DNA from 2 places in the Dorea sp. 210702-DFI.3.125 genome. Region 1 is predicted to be linked to the other one. Evidence: riboswitches for the same ligand, from Rfam matches in the RefSeq annotation. Region 1 holds a riboswitch; the other holds the start of a gene.
The links. Region 1 has a riboswitch for glycine ahead of LI164_RS13060 (GrdX family protein). Riboswitches for the same ligand answer to the same signal wherever they lie in the genome.

Region 1 (8,352 bases):
CCGGAACTCAGGCAAGCTTTTTGGAACTTTTTGATGGAGATCAGGAAAAAATCGATCAGATTGATCCGATGATCGCAAAGAAGCTTGGGTTCGAAGCATGTTATCCGGTATCAGGACAGACTTATTCCAGAAAAGTTGATACAAGAGTACTGAATGTACTGGCAGGAATTGCAGCCAGTGCACACAAATTCTCCAATGACATTCGCCTGCTCCAGCATTTGAAAGAAGTAGAGGAACCGTTTGAGAAGACGCAGATAGGATCATCTGCTATGGCATACAAGAGAAATCCGATGAGAAGTGAGCGTATTGCATCTCTTTCCAGATATGTGATGATTGATGCACTTAATCCTGCGATCACATCTGCAACACAGTGGTTCGAGAGAACACTTGATGATTCTGCAAATAAGAGACTCAGCGTTCCAGAAGGATTCCTTGCAATTGATGGTATCCTGGATCTTTGTCTGAATGTTGTAGATGGACTGGTTGTATATCCGAAGGTGATTGAGAAACGGCTAATGTCTGAACTTCCGTTCATGGCAACTGAGAATATTATGATGGATGCAGTAAAAGCAGGCGGAGACAGACAGGAACTCCATGAGAGAATCCGTGAGCTTTCTATGGAGGCCGGACGTAATGTGAAGGAAAAAGGTCTGGATAACAACTTGCTTGACCTGATTGCAGCAGATCCGGCATTTGGTCTGAATGAGGAAGAGTTAAAGAAGACGATGGATCCGGCAAAATATGTTGGACGCGCGCCGCTTCAGGTGGAAAATTTCCTGAAAAAAGTTGTGGATCCAGTTCTGGAAGCTAATAAAGATGTGCTTGGCATGACAGCAGAAATTAATGTATAAATATACAGAAAAATGTATTAAGAAGCGAGGAAACTCGCTTCTTTTTTAGTCCATTTTTGCAAATTGTCAAAATTAATCACTGTTTATATTAAAATTGGTTGCAAATTTTGTGCTAATAAACTATAATTCTATGTAAAAGAAGTTAGCAAGTTACAAATAACTTCGCAAAACTTCAAAATGTAACTAATGATGTCTATCTAAAGTGAAAAGGGGGAAACTATATGGAGACATTAAATAACATTGTATTGACAATTCAGAACTACATGTCAAACTACATTTTGGTAATTGCACTTCTTGGAGCAGGTCTTTGGTTCTCAATCAGACTTGGTTTTATCCAGGTTCGGGGATTTGGCGAAAGTATGAGAAGAACTTTTGGCGGTCTGTTCAGTAAGAAAGGAAAAGCAGGAAAAGACGGAATGTCTTCTTTCCAGGCGCTTGCGACAGCAATTGCAGCACAGGTAGGAACTGGTAATATCGCCGGAGCGGCAACAGCACTTGCAATTGGTGGAGCTGGAGCAATCTTCTGGATGTGGATCGCAGCATTCCTCGGAATGGCAACCATTTATGCAGAGGCTATCATGGCTCAGAAGTATAAGACGGTCGGAGCCGATGGACAAGTTACAGGAGGTCCGGTATACTACATAAGAGCAGCGTTCAAAGGAACATTTGGAAAAGTCCTTGCTGGAATTTTTGCAGTATTGATTACACTGGCGCTCGGATTCATGGGTAATGCCGTACAGTCCAACTCTATCGCAGCAGCATTCCATACAGCATTCGGTATTCCGCAGTGGATTATGGGTCTGGCCGTAGCAGTGATTGCGCTTTTCGTATTCGCAGGTGGTATCGAACGTATTGCGAAAGTAACAGAGACAGTCGTACCATTTATGGCAGCTCTTTACATTGTAGGCGCCCTGATCATTATCATTTACAACTACAAGAATATCCCATATGCATTTGCATCTATCTTTGTAGGAGCATTTGCTCCACAGTCTGTAGTCGGTGGTGCTGCCGGTGCAACTGTAAAATTAGCACTTACAAAAGGTGTCGCAAGAGGATTGTTCTCTAATGAAGCTGGTATGGGATCTACGCCGCATGCTCATGCAGTAGCAAAGGTTAATCACCCGGTAGAACAGGGATTTGTGGCTATGGCTGGTGTATTTATTGATACATTTATCGTACTGAATCTGACAGCACTTGTTATCCTGACAACAAAGTCTATTCCTACAGGGCTTACAGGAGCGGAACTTAGCCAGTATGCGTTCTCTACATTATATGGAAAAGGTGGAAATGTATTCATTGCAATTTGCATGTTCTTCTTCGCATTTTCAACCATTATCGGATGGTACTTCTTTGGTCAGGCAAATGTAAAATATCTGTTTGGTCCAAAAGCAGTGAAGATTTACTCTGTATTAGCAGCGTGCTGCGTATTCCTTGGATCACTTGCAGAAGTTGATCTTGTTTGGAATATGGCAGATTGCTTCAACTCCTTGATGGTAATCCCGAATATCCTTGCATTGTTTGCATTGAGCAAGGTAATCAGCCAGGTACATAAAGATTACTTCACCAACTTTAACAAAGCAAAATAAACTAATTAATAAAAACATAAGCTAAGATAGTGTTAAGAAAAGAAGTCCGGCAGAATTAAAACTGCCGGGCTTCTTTAATGTTAAAAACTGGTTGGTTAATTTAAAATAATAATGCATATATATTCAGAAAATAGTGATTAATGTATTACAATAAAAGAATATATATAAGAAAAAACTAAAACAAATAAAAAATAATCATTGTTTACAGAAAATTCTATTGAAAAAAAGATTTATTTCGGTTATACTAAAACTCGAGAAGCACGAATACATTATTACAAATGTCTTTCGAAAAGGAAAAAAGGGGGTCGTTTTATGGAGACATTAAATAACATTGTATTGACGATTCAGAATTACATGTCAAACTACGTACTGATTATTGCACTGTTAGGTGCGGGCCTTTGGTTCTCATTCAGACTTGGGTTTATCCAGGTAAGAGGATTTGGCGAAGGAATGAAAAGAACTTTTGGCGGTCTGTTCAGTAAGAAAGGAGAAGCCGGAGCGGATGGAATGTCATCATTCCAGGCGTTGGCAACAGCAATTGCAGCACAGGTAGGAACCGGTAATATTGCCGGAGCGGCAACAGCACTTGCAATTGGAGGACCTGGAGCAATCTTCTGGATGTGGATCGCAGCATTCCTTGGAATGGCAACTATCTATGCAGAAGCGATTATGGCACAGAAGTATAAGACGGTCGGAGCGGACGGACAGGTCACAGGAGGACCGGTTTACTACATAAGAGCAGCATTCAAGGGGACGTTTGGAAAAGTTCTTGCTGGAATTTTTGCAATACTGATTACACTTGCACTTGGATTTATGGGTAATGCAGTACAGTCTAACTCTATTGCGGCATCATTCCATACAGCGTTTGGTATTCCACAGTGGATTATGGGTCTTGTAGTAGCAGTAATCGCAATTTTCGTATTCATGGGTGGTATGAAACGAATTGCAAAAGTTACGGAGACAATTGTTCCGTTTATGGCAGCATTATATATTATCGGCTCATTAATCGTAATTATTTACAACTATAAAAATATTCCTTATGCATTTGCATCTATCTTTATCGGCGCATTTTCTCCGAGCTCTGTAGTCGGTGGAGCAGCCGGTGCAACTGTGAAGCTTGCACTTACAAAAGGTGTAGCAAGAGGATTGTTCTCTAACGAAGCTGGTATGGGATCCACACCACATGCGCATGCAGTAGCTAAAGTGGATCATCCGGTAGAACAGGGATTTGTAGCTATGACAGGTGTATTTATTGATACATTCGTTGTACTGAATCTGACAGCGCTTGTTATCCTGACAACGAAATCTATCCCGAGCGGAAAGACAGGAGCAGAACTTAGCCAGTATGCATTCTCTACATTATATGGAAAAGGCGGAGACATCTTCGTAGCCATCTGTATGTTCTTCTTCGCTTTTTCTACTATCATAGGATGGTATTTCTTTGGTCAGGCTAATATCAAATATTTGTTTGGACCGAAAGCAGTGAAAATCTATTCTGCAGCTGCAGCGGTTTGTGTGTTCCTTGGATCACTTGCAGAAGTTGATCTTGTATGGAATATGGCAGATTGTTTCAATTCTTTGATGGTAGTACCAAATATTCTTGCATTATTTGCGCTGAGTAAAGTAATCAGCCAGGTGCATGAAGATTACTTTAAAAACTTTAAAAAGAAAAATAATTCATAGATGGTGTCAATAAATAATTGAATAATTGATAGTAGAATCAGTAAACTCCAGTTGCAAATAAACTGGAGTTTACTGTGATAAAGCACTAAATTAAGGAGTGCTAATAAATAAAAGTAGAACATCTTATAATAAAAAGGCAAAATTGTTTGTGAACTAATAGAATATTGTGAAAAACTGAATATATTATTTATAGACAAAACAAATGCAATGGCAATTGTGACCAAAAAGGGACATTGCGAAATGTGCATAATGACTAAAAAAAGAAAGTTATGGCAAAAGGGTTGCAAATAAATTAACAATACGTTATTATAGATACAGGCAATGGGAGATATTCATTGTCTCTATAAAATAAAAGTGAATAGCGGGATGATCTTTCTTAAGAGAGAGTCTTTACTAAAGAAGACCGCCGAAGAGGCAAGCCAAGGTATGTTGGTGAACATATCAGGGGTGAAACTTTCAGGCAAAAGGACTGAGAAAGGGACTGCGTTCTGAATCTTGTGTTGAAGAGAAAGGCTATCTAAGAAGGACGGTCAAGACAAAAGACAGAAAGGCGATGCACACACAATATTGGTGTTGTATCGTCTTTTTTTAATCCTACCGGATAGCTGGGAAGAATGACACAATACTTATTTCATCTATGTAAGAAATCAAAAATGGAAGGCGGATAAAAAATGAAGAAAGATTACATTATAATAACGAACAATCCATTAGTTCCACAGATGCTTGATGAAGAGCATGAAGTGGATTATAGTGAGATTTCTTATGAGGATGTATTGGGGAAAGTTAGAGACAGAATACACGAAGGACATTTGCTTTTATCACATCCATTATCTGGAAGCGTGAAGCCGAATGAAACACCATATAAGTCGGTTATGATCTCACGTAAAGCCGGAAAACTGGATGAGAGGTCACTGTCAATTATAGAAGGAGCCATAAGATCCTGTGCAAAGTTTGAATTCAAGTCAGAAAAGTACAGAGAATTCATGCCAGAAACATTCAAAGACTTCCAGTTAATTGACTGGACCCTGTTACAAAGCGCTATTTCATCCGCAGATGTGTGGTAGGTCGAGTAGCGAGAGGTTGTTAAAGCATTTAGCTTACACAATAATATCAAAATTCTTGAAGGAGGGAACCATAAGTGAGAAGATTGGAAATGGGACACATTTACATTAAGGATATCCAGTTCGCAGCAGAGTCTAAGATCGAAGATGGAATTCTTTATGTAAACAAAGAAGCTGTAGAGGCTGTTGCTCTTGAGGATGAGCACATTAAGAGCGTATCATTTGATATTGCTAGACCAGGTGAGTCAGTGAGAATCACACCGGTTAAAGACGTTATCGAGCCACGTGTAAAGGTTGAAGGAAGAGGAGGAGTCTTCCCGGGAGTAATCAACAAAGTAGATACAGTTGGTGAAGGAAAAACTTATGCATTAAAAGGAATGGCTGTTGTTACAGCTGGTAAGATCGTTGGATTCCAGGAAGGTATCATCGATATGACAGGTGTTGGAGCACAGTATACACCATTCTCAAAAACATTAAATCTTGTTATGGTATGTGAGCCAGTTGATAACATCAAACAGCATGATTATGAGAAAGCTGTTCGTTTCGCTGGATTCAGAGTTGCTGTATATCTTGGGGAATTAGCACGTGATCTTACACCAGATGAGACAAAGGTTTATGAGACATACGGGGTTATGGAAGGAAAAGAAAAATTCCCAGATCTTCCGAGAGTTGCTTATGTACAGATGTTACAGAGCCAGGGACTTCTTCATGACACATATGTATACGGAGTAGATGCTAAGAAGACACTTTCTACTCTGATGACACCAACAGAGATCATGGACGGAGCTATCGTATCCGGTAACTGTGTATCTGCTTGTGATAAAAACCCAACATATGTTCACGAGAATAACCCGGTTATTCACGATTTGTTCGAGGAGCATGGTAAAACTATTAACTTTGTTTGCCACATCCTTACAAATGAGAACGTTTACCTTGCAGACAAGATGCGTTCTTCTGACTGGACAGCAAAACTTTGCCGTTTCTTAGACCTGGATGCTGTAATCGTATCTCAGGAGGGATTCGGTAACCCAGATACAGACCTTATCATGAATACAAAGAAAATTGAGGCTGAAGGCGTTAAGACTGTTATCATTACAGATGAGTATGCTGGACGTGATGGAAAATCTCAGTCACTTGCTGACTCTGATCCGGCTGCAGATGCTGTAGTAACAGGCGGAAATGCTAATGAGCTGATTCACCTTCCAAAACTTGATAAAGTTATCGGAACTTTAGACTATGTTAATGTTATCGCTGGTGCCAGCGACAAGACTCTTCAGGAGGACGGATCTCTTGAAGTTGAGATTCAGGTTATGACTGGCGCAACAAACGAGACAGGATTCAACGTACTGAGTGCACGATAGAAAGGGAGGACGAATCATAATGAGTAAAATTAGAGTTGTACATTATATCAACCAGTTCTTCGCTAATATCGGTGGAGAAGAAAAAGCAGATTACCCTGCAGAGCTTCGCGTAGGAGAGGTCGTAGGACCAGGACTCGCTCTTGCTCAGAAATTTGGAGATGAAGCTGAGATCGTTGCTACAATCGTATGTGGTGACTCTTACTTCAACGAGAATCTTGAAAAAGCTAAAGCTGAGATTCTTGAGATGGTTAAAGGACAGAATGCTGATCTGTTCATCGCTGGACCTGCATTCAACGCAGGACGTTACGGAGTTGCTTGCGGAACAGTTTGCGATATGATCAAAGAGGAGCTTGGAATCCCGGTAGTTACAGGAATGTACGTTGAGAATCCAGGTGCTGATATGTTCAAAGACAAAGTATACATTGTTCCTACAAAGAACAGTGCAGCTGGTATGAGAGATGCAATTGGAAAATTAGCTCCACTTGCTATGAAACTTGCTAAAGGTGAGAAGATTGGTGCTTCTTGCGAAGACAACTACATGCCAAACGGTATCCGTGTAAACTTATTCGAGGAGAAACGTGGATCAAAACGTGCTGTTGAGATGCTTCTTAAGAAGATTGCTGGTAAGCCATTCGTAACAGAGTTCCCAATGCCGACATTCGACAAGGTTGCTCCACAGCCGGCTATCAAAGATCTTAGCAAAGCTACAATCGCTCTGTGTACATCCGGTGGTATTGTTCCGAAGGGTAATCCAGATCACATCGAGTCATCTAATGCTACAAGATATGGTGAGTATGACATTACAGGTGTTAACGATCTGACAGAGGAGACATACGAGACAGCTCATGGTGGATACGATCCGGTATACGCTAACGAGGATGCTGACCGTGTACTTCCAGTAGACGTTATGCGTGAGTTCGAGCGTGAGGGTGTTATTGGAAAACTTCACAATAAATTCTATACAACAGTTGGTAACGGAACAGCCGTATTATCAGCTAAAGCATTCGCTGATGAGTATGCTCAGAAGCTGATCGCTGATGGTGTTGATGCAGTTATCATGACCTCCACTTGAGGTACCTGTACACGTTGCGGTGCAACGATGGTAAAAGCTATTGAAGCTGCAGGACTTCCAGTAGTTCATATGTGTACTGTAACTCCAATTTCTATGACAGTTGGAGCTAACAGAATCGTTCCTACAATCGCTATTCCACATCCACTTGGAAATCCGGAGCTGGATAAAGATGAGGAGTACGCACTTCGTAAATCCTTAGTTAAGAAAGCTCTTGAAGCTCTTACAACAGAGGTTGATAAACAGACAATTTTTGAGTAAAATTGTGCATTTTATAAAAAATATGCATTTCATTTTTGAAAACTATGTGCTATATTGTATGTAGCGTTATAGAATAAAAATGAAAAAAGGAGAATTTCGTTATGAGCAAAATTTATGACGTAATTGTCCTGGGTGCAGGTCCTGCTGGATTAGCAGCAGGACTGTACGCAGGAAGAAGTCGCTTATCAGTTCTTATCGTTGAGAAAGGACAGGATGGCGGACAGATTTCAATCACAGATGAGATTGAAAACTATCCTGGACAGATTGTAGATCAGCCGGAGTCAGGTCCGTCTCTGATTGCACGTATGACAGAGCAGGCTAAGAAGTTTGGGGCTGAGCGTGTATCTGACACAATCAAAGAAGTTTCACTTGAGGGAGATGTAAAAGTCCTCAAAGGTGAAAAAGGTGAGTATCAGGCAAAGAATATTATCATTGCTACAGGTGCTCATGCAAGACCAATCGGCTGCAAGGGTGAGGCAG
Region 2 (8,352 bases), on a different contig from region 1:
ATCCACAATACTGCCAGATGGCAGTGTCTTTTTCCACAACTTCTTTCTTATCTTTCCACCTTGTTCAACTGGATGTAACACTTGAATTCGGAAAGACATTTTTTCTGCTAGAGTTCTTCCTCTTTTATCCACTCGATAATATCTGCTATCATCTCTTCTTCCTGCTTGTCCTCAGCCCAGTAAAGTCTAAGCTCCGAGCAAATATTCTTCTTATGATAACGGATACCTTTTAAATACTTCGGAAGCTTCTCGATCGTCATAGGTTTCAGCGAATCTGAGTACACATTGACATCAGAAATCTTTCCTTTATCCACCTGGAACTGAATATTCATCTGCCCCCACGAAAATCTCTTTGATATCTCATACTGGAAATCAATTTTCCGTCCAAAGCGCCAGTCCCAGGAGGAAAAATGTTTCGTCCTCATTTCGATTTCTTTCTGATCCAGATCTTCCATCTTACACTCATTTGATGTCAGGCCATAGACTTCTTCAAATGCTTCACGAAGTGCTTTTTTCAATGCTTCCAGTGTCAGATCCGGTATGTAATCCACCAGATTAGTCACTCTTGATTTTACAGAATCCACACCTTTGGACTGTAATTTTTCCTTTGATACAGTCAGATACTTGGATAGCATCTCTTTGTTCACATTCATCATCAATGTTCCATGATGATAGCAATGCTGCTCCTGCTCATAAAATGCATTTCCGGAAAATTTCTTTCCATCAATCAAAATGTCATTTCTTCCGGACTTCTCCGCTTTTGCACCTAACTTTTGCACTGCTTTGACAATAACTTCCAACTGTCTGTCAATGCTGTAATTTTCTTTTGATACGAGAAATGTGAAATTCAGATTTCCCAGGTCATGATATACCGCTCCGCCACCAGAGAGACGACGTGCCAGATGTCCTCCATTTTCCTCAAGACTTTCAACTTTACATTCTTTCCAGGCATTCTGATTTCTTCCGATTACAACGGTATTCTGATTCTGCCACAAATATAAAATACATTCCTGAGGCTCACAGTAGAGGAGTAAATACTCCTCCACTGCAAGGTTTTTATATGGATTAAACTGACCGCTCTCAATGTAAGTAATCTTCTCTACCATATGCGATCCCCTTATCCTATTCTTTTTCAATTTTTGTTGTTACATCTGCGAATTATGATTCAAATTCATATTTCAATACCGGATGTCTTGCTGCCTCAACTTCATCCATTCTTGTGACCGGTGTTGTCACTGGTGCCTGAAGCAGGCTTTCCGGATTCTCAAGTGCGTCATTGTAAAGCTTACGAAATACCTCAATTGCATGATCCAGTACTTCTTTTGACTCTGTCTCTGTCGGCTCTACCATCAACGCTTCATGTACAATCAACGGGAAGTACATTGTAGGTGGATGGATTCCATTATCCAGAAGTCCTTTTGCGATATCCATTGCAGATACGCCTGCTTTCTTCTTCAGATCTTCCAGACTCATAACGAACTCATGCATGCATACCTCATCATATGCCATTGTATAGAGGTCTTTTAACTTGTTCATCATATAGTTCGCGTTCAGAACTGCGTTCTGGCTTGCCTCCGGAATTCCTTCTTTTCCAAGTGTCATAAGATATGTCAGTGCTTTGACAACTACAAGGAAGTTTCCGTAGAATTCTTTCATCTCACCGATGCTATGCTCAGCTTTCTCCATTGCCAGAGCCCCTTCTTTTTCTACCACTCTGTAGGATGGCAGGAACTGCAGCAACATACTCTTGCAGCCAACCGGTCCGCTTCCCGGACCTCCGCCTCCATGAGGTGTTGAAAATGTCTTATGAAGGTTCAGGTGAATCACGTCGAATCCCATATCTCCAGGTCTTACAGTTCCCATAACTGCATTCAGGTTTGCTCCATCGTAATAGCAAAGACCGCCGCATTCATGTACGATTTCTGTAATTTTTAAAATATTTTTGTCAAACAGTCCGACAGTGTTCGGATTGGTCAGCATCAGTCCTGCAGTATCTTCTCCACATGCTGCCTTTAACGCTTCAAGGTCTACTCCTCCGTCCGGTGCAGATGCAATGCTGACTACCTTATAGCCTGCCATTGTAGCACTGGCCGGGTTGGTTCCATGCGCAGAATCCGGTACAATGATTTTTGTTCTCTTCTCGTCTCCTCTGCTCTCATGATATGCCTTAATGAGCATCAGACCTGTAAACTCTCCGTGAGCTCCTGCTGCAGGCTGGAATGTCATACCGTCCATTCCTGTGATCTCGCACAGGTATTCTTCGGATTTTTTCAGAACTTCCAGGCATCCCTGTACAGAATGTTCTGGCTGCAGCGGATGGATCTGGGTAAATCCAGGCAATGCTGCCATATCTTCATTAATTTTCGGATTGTACTTCATCGTACAAGATCCAAGTGGATAGAATCCATCATTGACTCCATGGGATTTCTTTGCCAGTTCTGTATAGTGTCTGGAAAGGTCATTCTCAGACATTTGCGGAAGGTGAAGCTCTTTTTGTCTTGCATCCTTCTCACCAGGTTTTTTGATTTCTACATCGCAGGCTGGGAGCATGCTCATGCCTCGTCCGGCTCTGCTTTTTTCAAATACTAACATGCTCTACACCTCCTTTAAAATGCGGATAACTTCATCCATCTCTTCTTTTGTGTTCATCTCTGTACAGCACCATAATACTCGATGGTTTCCAAGTGGATATCCTCCCAGGATTCCATGCTCTTCCAGCGCCTTTAATGCTTCGCAAGGACATTTTTCAGATACAGTTACAAATTCGTGGAAGAATTCTCCCTTATTCTCTACTTTGAATCCGATCTTATCAAGCTCTGCTGCCAGATAATGTGCTTTGGAAGCAGACTGAAGCGCTGCTTCTTTGATTCCTTCACTTCCCATAGCCGACATGTACACGCCAACTGCCAGCGCGCAAAGTGCCTGATTGGAACAAATGTTACTGGAAGCTTTTTCTCTGCGGATATGCTGCTCTCTTGCCTGAAGTGTCAATACATATCCGGTCTTTCCATTATGGTCTTCTGTCTGACCGACAATTCTTCCCGGAAGCTTTCTCATCATGCCTTCTGTGGCTGCCATAAATCCTAAGTATGGTCCTCCAAATCCAAGTGGAAGTCCCAGTGGCTGTCCATCTCCGACTGCCACATCTGCACCGTACTCTGCCGGTGTCTTGATGATTCCAAGGGAGATTGGATTCACACCCATGATATATTTTGCCCCGGCACCATGAGCAATTTCCCCGATTGTCTGTGCATCTTCCAGATTACCGTAATAGTTCGGATGCTGGATATAGACACATGCTGTCTGCTCGTCTATATTTTCTTTCAGATAATCCAGATTTGTCACACCATCTTTTTCCGGAATCTCCACGATCTCCATTCCATTTCCATGACAATACGTATGTATCGTTGCCAGTGCATCCGGCAGGATCGCTGCGGATACGAAGGCTTTCTTACGCTTTCTCTCCTGGCACATTGCCACACCTTCTGCTGCCGCCTCGGCACCGTCATACACACAGGCATTGGACACGTCCATTCCGGTCAGATCACAGATCATTGTCTGATACTCGAAAATGGACTGTAAGATTCCCTGACTGATCTCTGCCTGATACGGTGTATATGCTGTCAGCAGATTTTCTTTTGAAATCACACTGTTCACTATGGATGGAATAAAATGTCTGTATGCTCCTGCACCTCGGAAAATGGTCTTGAATACCTGATTCTTTGATGCGATATTTTCCATCTCTCTGCGGACTTCCAGTTCTGACTTTCCTTCCGGAATATTCAGTCCGCCTTTGATCTTAACCTCATCAGGAATATGTGCGAACAGATCCTCGATAGAACTGTATCCAATCTCTTTTAACATTTCCTGACGTTCTTCTAACGTATTCGGTACATAGCTTCCCATATGCCGTACACCTCCCGTCTTTGCCTTACTGCTCGCTTGCTACAAATGCCTCGTATTCTGATGGGGATAATAATTCCTCTTTCTCAGATACTTCTTTTACTTTGATAAACCATGCATCATATGGTGCTCCGTTGATAGATTCCGGTGCATCTAAAAGCTCCTCGTTAATCTCACACACAACTCCGGAAACCGGTGAATATACATCGGAAACAGCCTTTACAGACTCAACATCACCAAATGCCTCACCAACGGATACGCTATCTCCCTCTTCCGGAAGATTTACAAATACTAAGTCTCCAAGCTCAGACTGTGCGTAGTCTGTAAGACCAATTGTAACAACATCTCCTTCTTCTTTTACCCACTCATGTGATTTTGCATATAATAATCCTTCTCTGATTTCCATCTTAATAATCTCCTTTTTTATATATTCTCTTTTTTAATCCTTCAACAAAACTTATTTCGCTCTCTTGTAGAATGGCAGTGCTATGACTTCTGCCTCGACTTTACGTCCTCTTACATCTACTTCTACTTTATTACCGATCTCTACACTTCCGGCATCTACTAATGCCATTGCGATTGGATATCCCAGGAACGGACAATGTGTTCCGCTTGTTGTATGTCCGATTTTCTTTTCTCCAACATAGATATCCTGATATTCACGGATAATTCCTCTTCCGGTTACTTTGAGTCCGATTCTTGTAATTTTCGGCTCACCACGCTCTTCCATGGCTTTCTTTCCGATGAAGTCTTCCTCTTTTCCCATCTTGACTGCAAATTTCAGGCCTGTCTCAAGTGGTGATATTTCATCATCCATCTCATGTCCGTACAGTGGCATCGCTGCTTCCATACGAAGTGTATCTCTGGCTCCAAGTCCACATGGAATCAGCCCTTCGTCTTTTCCGGCCTCTAAAAGTGCATCCCACATTTTCTCAGCATTTTCACTTGCCAGATATAACTCGACTCCGTCCTCTCCTGTGTATCCTGTCTTGGAAATGATACATGGGATTCCAGCTACCTCTGTATCGAATACTGCATGATAATATTTCTTTGGAATGTTCTCTTCTGCCGTTAATTTCTTCAGGATCTCCATTGCTTTTGGTCCCTGAAGTGCAATCTGCCCATACTGGGAAGATGCATCTGTAAATGTGACCTCTCCGAATTGATGGTCTAACATCCACTGATAATCTTTATCTTTGTTCGCCGCATTTACTACGATAAAGTAATCATTATCTCCACGTTTGTATACGATCAGGTCATCTACCGTTCCACCATTCTCGTTACACATCGGGCTGTATCTTGCCTGCCCATCTACCATGTTGGTAAAATCATTTGTCAACAGCTTCTGCAGGTTTGCAAGTGCATCTTTTCCCTGGCACAATACCTCTCCCATATGAGACACATCGAAAAGTCCTGCTTTTTCTCTAACTGCCATATGCTCTGTGATAACACCTGTTCCATACTGTACCGGTAAAAGATATCCTGCAAATGGAACGATCTTACCGCCTGCTTTCACATGCGCATCATAAAGTGGTGTTTTTAACTCCATATCATATCCTCCTTCTTGTTTTTAATAGGGACGTTAATTATAGGTACATTAATTTATTCATATAATGGATATTTCTCGCAGATTTTTGTAACTTCATCTCTGATCTCATCTGCCTTTGTCTCAAAGTCTGTCACTGTCATCTTGATCAGTTTTGCGATTATCTTCATATCCTCTTCCTTCAGTCCTCTTGTTGTAACTGCCGGTGTACCAATTCTGATTCCACTTGTTACAAATGGGCTTGCCGGATCATTTGGTACTGAGTTCTTATTGACTGTGATGTAAACCTCGTCCAGTCGGTTCTGAAGTTCTTTTCCGGTAATGTTCATGTTCTGAAGATCTACTAACATCAAGTGGTTATCCGTTCCACCACTTACCAGATTGAAGCCTTCTGCAATCAATACATCTGCAAGTGCTTTCGCGTTATTCACTACCTGCTTCTGATACTCTTTGAACTCTGGTTTCAATGCCTCTCCGAAGCAGACAGCTTTTGCTGCAATAATATGCATCAGCGGACCACCCTGAGTTCCCGGGAAGATTGCTTTGTTAATTGCTTTTGCATGTTCTTCCTTACACATGATCACTCCGCCTCTTGGTCCTCTCAGTGTCTTGTGCGTTGTCGTTGTAACTACATCTGCGTATGGAACCGGATTCTGGTGAAGTCCTGCTGCAACCAGTCCTGCGATATGTGCCATATCTACGAAGAGATAAGCGCCAACTTCTTTTGCAATATCTGCAAAGATATCGAATCGGATCTCTCTTGGATAAGCGGAAGCTCCTGCAACAATCATCTTCGGCTTACATTCATGTGCAAGTTTTCGAATCTCATCGTAATCCAGTACTCCGTCATCATTGATGTTGTAAGGAACAAAATTATATAAAATACCGGATTGGTTTACCGGTGATCCATGTGTCAGATGTCCGCCGTGTGCCAGGTTCAGTCCCATTACTGTGTCACCCGGTTTAATCAGTGCCTGATATACTGCATTGTTTGCATTTGCTCCTGAATGTGGCTGAACACATGCATGATCACAGCCAAATAATTCTTTTAATCTCTCAATTGCCAGATTTTCAATAATATCTACATTCTCGCAGCCCCCATAATATCTCTTGCCCGGATATCCTTCTGCGTATTTATTTGCCGGTACAGTTGCCATAGCCATCATCACTGCCGGGCTGATAATGTTCTCAGATGCGATCAGCTCCAGGTTTCTTCTCTGGCGTCCAAGCTCCAACTCAATTGCTTTTCCAACCTCTTCGTCATAGTTCTTCACATAATCTGTTACCTGTTCAACCATGTTCATTTTCTAATCATCCTCCAAATTTCCCCAAAAATTTTTAAAAAAGGGTACAAAAAAAGCAGGTAAAAAATAATTTCTTAACAATCTTAAGACTAATTATTTTTTATCTGCCTCTGTCCTTTCACCTGAAAGATTACTTACCGGTCTTCGCGTGTATGGCAGGTAAGTTACTTCTTCGGTACAATCCCTTCCATTGTTCTCCAGAGTGTTGTCCAGACCCGTTCCTTTTGCCTGAGAGTTTCTGCTTGCCCCTTCGGCTCCAGTCTATCATTCCATGTGTCGCGTCTCACATGATAGTGGTATCTCACAAGTCCTTCCTTCAACTTAACCTCAGAATACAGCTGTCTGATAATAAAGTCAAGCGTTAAATATTTTTCTTACTTGTTAGAATTCTATCAGTGATTATTGTTAAATATCTGACACCATGTTTACAGCCTTTACACCCGTTTTACATGCTTTTTTCTCAGTAAATAAAAACTATTCTGTACTTGCATTTGTACTACTATCATTACTGCTGTCCGTACTTGTGTCTGTACTACTAACTAATCTTGACTTAGGAATTTCGATATTCTCCTTCTTGTATGCATCCAGTACAGCCTCCTTGATACATTTTGCATATGCTTTCGCACCTGCCGAGAGCAAATGTGTATCATCTGCATCAAAATACTCATCATGACCCTCGCTTGCAGCATACCAGTCGATCAGATATGTATGATCATTTTCTTCTACGAATTTTTTTATTTTGCTGTTGCTTTCCTCTTCGAACGTATCATGCGGAATCCGGACTGTTGTCAGAAACAATGGCATATCCTTTCCTATCTTCTCCCGAATAGCTTCAAGTTCACCATTGATCGGACTGTTCGAAAGTGATGCAAATATGACGCCTTCTCCTTCCCATTTCTTTTCATCAATGTAGGAATCAAGAACTTGTTTACCAAGTGATGTGATCCGTCCGATTTTAGTATCACTGACACTGTTTGGAAACATTTCATAAAAATCATCTGTCACATCAACTGCAATAGAATCCCCAATGAGCAGGAGATTTAAACCTTCCAGAATCTCATCATCCGTCAGATCAGCCGTACAGATGGTATCATCACTCTCTGAACCATTCGCTTTCTGCTTTGCAAGTTGTTCTTCCGTCATCTTACCGGTCTCTTTTGCCTTTGTCTCACGTTTTTGTAATGTATCCAATGCATTTTTCTTCGGCACAAATACCATGCAAAGTATCAGTGACACGGTCAGTACAAATGTGCCTGCCATTACCTTTAAACTTCTTCTTGCCACCTGTACCTGGCGCTTCTTCTCCTGCCTGGATTTCGGTCTGCTTCTTAAAATATTCAAATATTCCCCAATAATACCATGTCGGATCGGTGTTTCAATAAAACGATAAGAAAGCTCTGCCAGGACAACACTTAATACAATTTCAATCAATGTAATCCACCAGGATGCCTTTATCCCCTTACTGATTAACAAAATGATTGGATAATGCCACAGATATATGCTGTATGAACGATCCCCAATCCATTTCAATACTGGGTTACTTAAAAATCTGCTAAGCTAGGTCTTTCGTCCTGATACTGCATAGACCATCAATACGGT

Region 2: linked by a shared signal. The riboswitch ahead of glyA (serine hydroxymethyltransferase) and the one ahead of LI164_RS13060 (GrdX family protein) in region 1 are both predicted to bind glycine.

What each region holds. Positions count from the first base shown of each region.
Region 1 is NZ_JAJCNF010000031.1:24,584-32,935, forward strand. It holds gene purB (adenylosuccinate lyase) at 1-851, shown strand, start outside; gene LI164_RS13050 (sodium:alanine symporter family protein) at 1,073-2,437, shown strand; gene LI164_RS13055 (sodium:alanine symporter family protein) at 2,750-4,120, shown strand; glycine riboswitch at 4,488-4,602, shown strand; gene LI164_RS13060 (GrdX family protein) at 4,792-5,184, shown strand; gene LI164_RS13065 (glycine/sarcosine/betaine reductase component B subunit) at 5,274-6,542, shown strand; gene grdB (glycine reductase complex selenoprotein B) at 6,562-7,872, shown strand; gene trxB (thioredoxin-disulfide reductase) at 7,974-8,352, shown strand, end outside.
Region 2 is NZ_JAJCNF010000003.1:1,335-9,686, reverse strand. It holds gene LI164_RS02135 (lipoate--protein ligase) at 108-1,106, opposite strand; gene gcvPB (aminomethyl-transferring glycine dehydrogenase subunit GcvPB) at 1,159-2,592, opposite strand; gene gcvPA (aminomethyl-transferring glycine dehydrogenase subunit GcvPA) at 2,596-3,906, opposite strand; gene gcvH (glycine cleavage system protein GcvH) at 3,932-4,309, opposite strand; gene gcvT (glycine cleavage system aminomethyltransferase GcvT) at 4,361-5,452, opposite strand; gene glyA (serine hydroxymethyltransferase) at 5,506-6,747, opposite strand; glycine riboswitch at 6,854-6,964, opposite strand; gene LI164_RS02105 (hypothetical protein) at 7,228-8,184, opposite strand; gene LI164_RS02100 (acyltransferase) at 8,311-8,352, opposite strand, start outside.